DNA from 2 places in the Streptomyces monticola genome. Region 2 is predicted to be linked to the other one. Evidence: predicted binding sites of a transcription regulator. Region 2 holds the regulator's gene; the other holds the start of a gene.

Region 1 (3,405 bases), on a different contig from region 2:
CCGACCCGGAGCGTCTCGGGCCCGGGGGCGCGCTCCCAGAAGCCGTCGCCGATCAGCACGGTGCCGCCGGGCGCGACATGCTTGCGGCACGCCTCCAGGGTGGGCAGGAGCCCGCCGAAGGCATGCGTGGCGCCGACGCACACGACCAGGTCGTACTGGTGCGGGGCGCGGTAATCGGCGGCGTCCTGCAGATGCAGCGTGACGCGGTCGCTGAGGCCGGCCGCCGCGATGTGCTCGCGGCCGCGGTCGAGGGCCGATTCGCTCAGGTCGACACCGTCGGCCCGCACCCCGGGGCGCCCGGCTGCCGCGCGCACCAGCCAGGGGGCCTCGCCGCAGCCGAGGTCGAGGACGTGCTCGTCGCCGCGCGTCAGCGCCCGGTCCAGGAGTTTGTCCACCTCGGCGTCGTGCAGCGGTGCGGCGATGGGGTGGTCGCCGTGCGCGATCGTGCTGATCTTCTGTCGCAGTCGGTCCATGGCCGCATCATGCCCAAGCCGGGTGCGGTGTGTCGCGGTGCCCCCGGGTCTCTTCGCGGCGTGCTCCCGACTGTTTCAACTGCCGTTCACGGAGGGCACGTACGTGCTCACCATGGGTGCGTGGGTGTGCCAGCCGATCGACTCGTACAGGGCCCGGCCCTCCTCGGACGCGACCAGGACGCCGGTGCGGGCGCCGTGTTCCAGCGCGGTGTTGTGCAGGGTGCGCATCACCAGGGAGCCGAGGCCCTTGCGGCGGTGGTGAGGTGAGGTCCAGATCTGGTCGGCGACCGCGGTGGGGCCCGTCGGCGCCATCTGGCCGCGGGCGGCGAGCGAGCCGTCGGGGGCGAACACCGCGGTGCGGATGACGCCGCCGCGCAGCCAGGTCCGCTGCCGGTAGTCATCAGGCACGCGCGCGTGCGTCTGCTCAAGGGGCGTGTGCACGAGGGGCGTGGTCATCAGGAACCCGATGATGTCGAGCTCCCACTCGGGGCCGAGCCAGGGGCCGACGAGGCGCTCGGGGGCGCCTCTGTCGCCGGGCCCGACCGGAACTCCGGGCAGGAACACCTTCAGCCAGCGGCCGGGCGCCGCGCAGGTCTCGGCGGCCTTGCGCACGGTCGCCTCGTCGCCTGCGGGCAGCAGCTGCCGGTCCACTTCCTTCGGGGTGCCGACGTCGATGCTCCAGCCCCAGGGCGCCTCGACGGGGTCGGCCGCCTGCCGTGAGACGACCCAGCCGTCGATCCAGGACCGTACGAGATCGGCGACGGGAGCTTCGGGAGCCCCGGCCCGGTCTCCGGCTTGACCTCCAGCCGGACCTCCGGCCGTACCTGGGCCCGTACCATCGGCCGCGCGCGAGTTAGTAATAGGTGAATCCGTCATAGGGGTATTACAGCGCAGCGCACAGGCCTGGAGAATCCCTGATCGCTCATAGCGAACGCGGCCCGGGGAACAACTCCAGGCTCACCAGCATTGAGTGCGTATAACTCAACTTGACTGCCGAAGGGGAGATCATGGCATCGACGTCCGCATCGCTCACTCTGCCCGTGCTGCCGCTCGACGACGAGGTCGTGCTGCCCGGAATGGTCGTTCCGCTCGACCTCAACGATCCCGATGTACGAGCCGCGGTGGAGGCCGCACAAGCGGCCGCGCGCGGTTCGACCGGAAAGCCCAGGGTGCTGCTCGTGCCCCGGATCGACGGCACCTACGCGGGCACGGGCGTCCTCGGCAGCGTGGAGCAGGTGGGCCGGCTCGCCGATGGTGACCCGGGCGCGCTCATCAAGGGCCGCCGCCGCGTGAAGATCGGCGCGGGCACCACCGGACCCGGTGCCGCCCTGTGGGTCGAGGGCATCGAGGTCGACGAGACCGTGCCCGACCCGCTTCCGGGCGCAGTGGCCGAGCTGGCCAAGGAGTACAAGGCGCTCGCCACCACCTGGCTGAAGAAGCGCGGTGCCTGGCAGGTCGTGGACCGCGTTCAGCAGATCGACGACATCTCCCAGCTGGCCGACAACTCCGGGTACTCGCCGTTCCTGACCACCGAGCAGAAGGTCGAACTCCTGGAGACCGCCGACCCGGTGGCCCGTCTCAAGCTCGCCGCCAAGCTGCTCAGCGACCACCTCGCCGAGCAGGACGTGGCGGAGTCCATCGCCAAGGACGTCCAGGAGGGCGTCGACAAGCAGCAGCGCGAGTTCCTGCTGCGGCGCCAGCTGGAGGCCGTGCGCAAGGAGCTGCGCGAGCTCAACGGCGAGTCGGAGGGCGAGGAGTCCGACGACTACCGGGCCCGGGTGGAGGCCGCCGACCTGCCCGAGCACGTGCGCGAGGCCGCCCTCAAGGAGGTCGACAAGCTGGAGCGCTCCAGTGACCAGTCGCCCGAGGGCTCCTGGATCCGCACCTGGCTCGACACCGTCCTCGAACTACCGTGGAACGAGAGGACCGAGGACGAGTACGACATCCAGGGCGCCCAGAACGTCCTGGACGCCGAGCACGCGGGCCTGGAGGACGTGAAGGAGCGGATCACCGAGTACCTGGCGGTGCGCAAGCGGCGCGCGGACCGGGGGCTCGGCGTGGTCGGCGGGCGGCGCGGCGGTGCCGTGCTCGCCCTGGTGGGCCCGCCCGGCGTCGGCAAGACCTCGCTCGGCGAGTCCGTGGCGCACGCGATGGGCCGCAAGTTCGTGCGCGTCGCACTCGGCGGCGTGCGCGACGAGGCGGAGATCCGCGGGCACCGGCGTACCTACGTGGGGGCGCTGCCCGGCCGTATCGTCCGCGCCATCAAGGAGGCGGGCTCCATGAACCCCGTCGTCCTGCTCGACGAGATCGACAAGGTCGGCTCCGACTTCCGCGGCGACCCGGCCGCGGCCCTGCTCGAAGTCCTCGACCCGGCGCAGAACCACACCTTCCGCGACCACTACCTGGAGGTCGAACTCGACCTGTCCGACGTGGTGTTCCTCGCCACGGCGAACGTCCTGGAGGCGATCCCCGAGGCCCTGCTCGACCGGATGGAGCTGGTCCGCCTGGACGGCTACACCGAGGACGAGAAGGTCGTCATCGCCCGGGACCATCTGCTCCCGCGCCAGCTGGAGCGGGCCGGACTCGGCGAGGGCGAGGTCACCCTGGAGGAGTCCGCGCTGCGCAAGCTGGCCGGCGAGTACACCAGGGAGGCCGGTGTCCGTAACCTCGAACGGTCCGTGGGGCGGCTGCTCCGCAAGGTCGCGGCGCAGAGCGAACTCGGCGAGCGGGAGCTGCCGTTCACCGTCAGGGACGAGGATCTGCGGGGCCTGATCGGCCGGCCGCACCACGTACCCGAGTCCGCCCAGGACCCGGCCGAGCGGCGCACCGCCGTGCCCGGCGTGGCCACCGGGCTCGCGGTCACCGGCGCGGGCGGCGACGTCCTGTTCGTCGAGGCGTCCCTCGCCGACCCGGAGACGGGTGCGTCGGGACT
Region 2 (3,405 bases):
GTGGCCCGGACGAGGGCTGACGCGACCACGGCCGTTACCGGCAACTGGAAGGAGGGACGCCGGGGATGAGCACCAAGGACTTCATCGAGAAGGACTACTACAAGGTCCTCGGCGTCCCCAAGGACGCCACCGACGCCGAGATCAAGAAGGCGTACCGCAAGCTCGCGCGGGAGAACCACCCCGACGCCAACAAGAACAACCCCAAGGCGGAGGAGCGGTTCAAGGAGATCTCCGAGGCGAATGACATCCTCGGCGACCCCAAGAAGCGCAAGGAGTACGACGAGGCCCGCACCCTCTTCGGCAACGGCGGGTTCCGTCCCGGGCCCGGCGCCGGAGGCGGCGGCACCTTCAACTTCGACCTGGGCGACCTCTTCGGAGGCGGCGCCCAGGGCCAGGGCGGCGGTGCCGGCGGCGGCTTCGGCGGCGGCGGCCTCGGGGACGTCTTCGGCGGTCTGTTCAACCGCGGCGGCGCCGCGGGCACCCGGACCCAGCCGCGGCGCGGCCAGGACATCGAGTCCGAGGTCACGCTGAGCTTCACCGAGGCGGTGGACGGGGCCACGGTCCCGCTCCGGATGTCCTCGCAGGCTCCCTGCAAGGCCTGTTCGGGCACCGGCGACAAGAACGGCACACCGCGCGTGTGCCCGACCTGTGTCGGCACCGGCCAGGTCTCGCGGGGCGGCGGTGGCGGATTCTCGCTCACCGACCCCTGTGTGGACTGCAAGGGCCGCGGCCTCATCGCGCAGGACGCCTGTGAGGTCTGCAAGGGCTCGGGCCGTGCGAAGTCCTCCCGGACGATGCAGGTCCGTATCCCGGCGGGCGTCAGCGACGGCCAGCGCATCCGCCTTCGCGGCAAGGGCGCACCCGGTGAACGAGGCGGCCCGGCAGGAGACTTGTACGTGGTGGTCCATGTCGACGCCCACCCGGTCTTCGGCCGCAAGGGCGACAACCTCACCGTCACCGTGCCGGTCTCCTTCGCGGAGGCAGCACTCGGCGGCGAGGTGAAGGTGCCGACCCTCGGCGGTCCCGCCGTCACCCTGAAGCTCCCCGCGGGCACTCCCAACGGCCGCACCATGCGGGCCCGCGGGAAGGGCGCGGTGCGCAAGGACGGCACGCGCGGCGACCTTTTGGTCACCGTGGAGGTCGCGGTCCCGAAGGACCTGGCCCCCGAGGCGCGTGAAGCACTGGAGACCTATCGCAAGGCGACTGCGGACGACGATCCGCGGGCAGAACTGTTCCAGGCCGCGAAGGGAGCTTGACGAGATGGACGGCCGTCGTCGTAATCCGTATCAACTCACAGATGAGACGCCGGTGTACGTCATCTCGGTGGCGGCCCAGCTCTCCGGACTCCACCCGCAGACCCTGCGGCAGTACGACCGGCTCGGCCTGGTCTCCCCCGACCGCACCGCGGGCCGCGGCCGGCGCTACTCCGCCCGTGACATCGATCTGCTGCGCCAGGTGCAGCAGTTGTCGCAGGACGAGGGCATCAATCTCGCCGGGATCAAGCGCATCATCGAGCTGGAGAACCAGGTCGCCGCGCTGCAGTCCCGGGTCGCCGAACTGACGGCGGCGGTCGAGGGCGCGGCGGCGGCCATGCAGCAGCGCGAGGCGCAGGTGCACGCCTCGTACCGCCGCGACCTGGTCCCGTACCAGGACGCCCACCAGACGAGCGCCCTGGTGGTCTGGCGCCCCAAGCCCAAGCGCCCCGGCCCGGAGTAACGCTTCGCCGCTCCGTGCCCCTGAGTGATCCGTGTGAGGCCCCCGGCCCTGTGGCCGGGGGCCTCACAGGCATATCCGGACACTTTTCAGCCCCTTCTCCGTGGCGTGATCAGGGTCGTTACGGTGTTCTGGCGGAACTGGGGGTGAGATGTGGACGGGCACGAAGCGGAGCAGAGGTCGCATCGGCACGGGGCGGAGAGCCTGTGCGAGGCCGGGGAGCGCGTGTACGTGCGGGCGCTGACGGACGGGCGGATCGCCCGCGCCGAGGCCCGGGAGGCCCGCTGCCTGATCGAACTGGGACTGCTGCATCCGGATCCGGGCGACAAGGAGTGGCTGCTGCCCGTCGGGACGGGCGAGGTCATGGCACAGCTCCTGCGGGTCATGGAGGAGGATCTGGCCGCGGTGCGCAGACGTGCCGCCGCGATGGCGGAGACGGCGGAGCGGTTCATGGCCGTCGAGGCCAGGGACGTGCCGGCGAGCGACGCCGTGCGGGTACTCGAGGGGCCCGCGCGGATCGATGCCGTCGTGCGGGCCGCGGCCCGTGAGTGCGGTGCGGAGTTCCTGTCCGTCAGAGGCGGCGGGGCCCGTCGTGAACACCCCCTGGAACTCGCCCTGCCCGGGGCCCTCGACCTGCGGCGCCGCGGGGTGCGGACACGGACCATCTCCCACCATGCGGCCCGGCACGGCCACGGTGCGTCCGGCTCCCCCGACCGGCTCGGGGACATGGTGGAGGCCAGGACCCTCGACGAGGTCATCGACCGAACGATGATCTTCGACCGCAAGGTGGCCTTCGTCTCCGGCAGCCCCGACCACACCACCGTCCTGGAGATCAGGCAGCCCGAGCTGATCCGCTATCTCGTCACGGTCTTCGACCGGCTGTGGCGCCTTGCCACGCCCCTGTCCGAGCCGCTGGGGGCGCCGGGCGACATCGAGGGGCTCACCCACAGGGAACGCGCCATAGCGGCCCTTCTCGCGGAGGGCCACAACGACACGGAGGTCGCCGAGCGGCTCGGGATCAATGTGCGGACCTGCCGTCATCACATCAGCAAACTGGCGGAGGCACTCGGCAGTTCGAGCCGGGCACAGCTGGGGGTGCGGATCGCCCAGGCCGGGCTCGACGTGCCCCCGCGGGGGTGAACCGGCGATGAGCGCGGAGCGGGGACGGGAGTACGCACAGGAGTTGACGCGGATGCTGCGCGGCGTGGCGGCGGACCTCGCGGCGGCACGGCGGCGCACGGCCGCGCTCGCGGACACCGCGGCACGGCTGATGGGTGTGACGGGCGAGCCGGTCTCCATCAGTGAGGGGGTGCGGACCGGCGCGGGAATCCGGGTCCTTGAGGGCAAGGCCCGTATCCAGCCTGCCGTCGACGAGGCCATCGCCGGGTGCCGGGAGGAGTTCCTCTCCGTCAAGGCCGGCGGTGTGCGCTCCGAGAGCGAGCTGGAGTACGCCCTGCCCAGGGCCCTGGACCTGCAGCGGCGCGGGGTGCGCACGCGCACCCTCTACAACCACACGGCCCGCCACGGCCACGGTCTCGCCGTCTACATGGAGCAGTTGGAGCGCTCGGTGGAGGTGCGCACCCTCGACGAGGTGCCCGACCGGCTGCAGTTGTGCGACCGGACGGTCGCGTTCCTGGCGGGCAACGCCGACAACACGGTGGCCCTCGAGGTGCGCCAGCCCGAGCTCGTGCG

Evidence for each region. The regulator HspR, encoded in region 2, represses chaperone genes until heat shock. The targets are predictions, from matches to a motif close to TTGAGNNNNNNNNNCTCAA.
Region 1: a site for HspR is predicted at 1,440-1,458, ahead of lon (endopeptidase La). Genes of this name have one in related genera too.

What each region holds. Positions count from the first base shown of each region.
Region 1 covers NZ_JBHTCF010000004.1:97,186-100,590, reverse strand. Annotated here, with positions in the region: gene ACFQVC_RS11585 (SAM-dependent methyltransferase) at 1-473, opposite strand, end outside; gene ACFQVC_RS11580 (GNAT family N-acetyltransferase) at 549-1,349, opposite strand; gene lon (endopeptidase La) at 1,481-3,405, shown strand, end outside.
Region 2 covers NZ_JBHTCF010000006.1:70,497-73,901, reverse strand. Annotated here, with positions in the region: gene grpE (nucleotide exchange factor GrpE) at 1-20, shown strand, start outside; gene dnaJ (molecular chaperone DnaJ) at 66-1,256, shown strand; gene ACFQVC_RS16255 (heat shock protein transcriptional repressor HspR) at 1,261-1,716, shown strand; gene ACFQVC_RS16250 (helix-turn-helix transcriptional regulator) at 1,945-2,853, shown strand; gene ACFQVC_RS16245 (LuxR C-terminal-related transcriptional regulator) at 2,861-3,405, shown strand, end outside.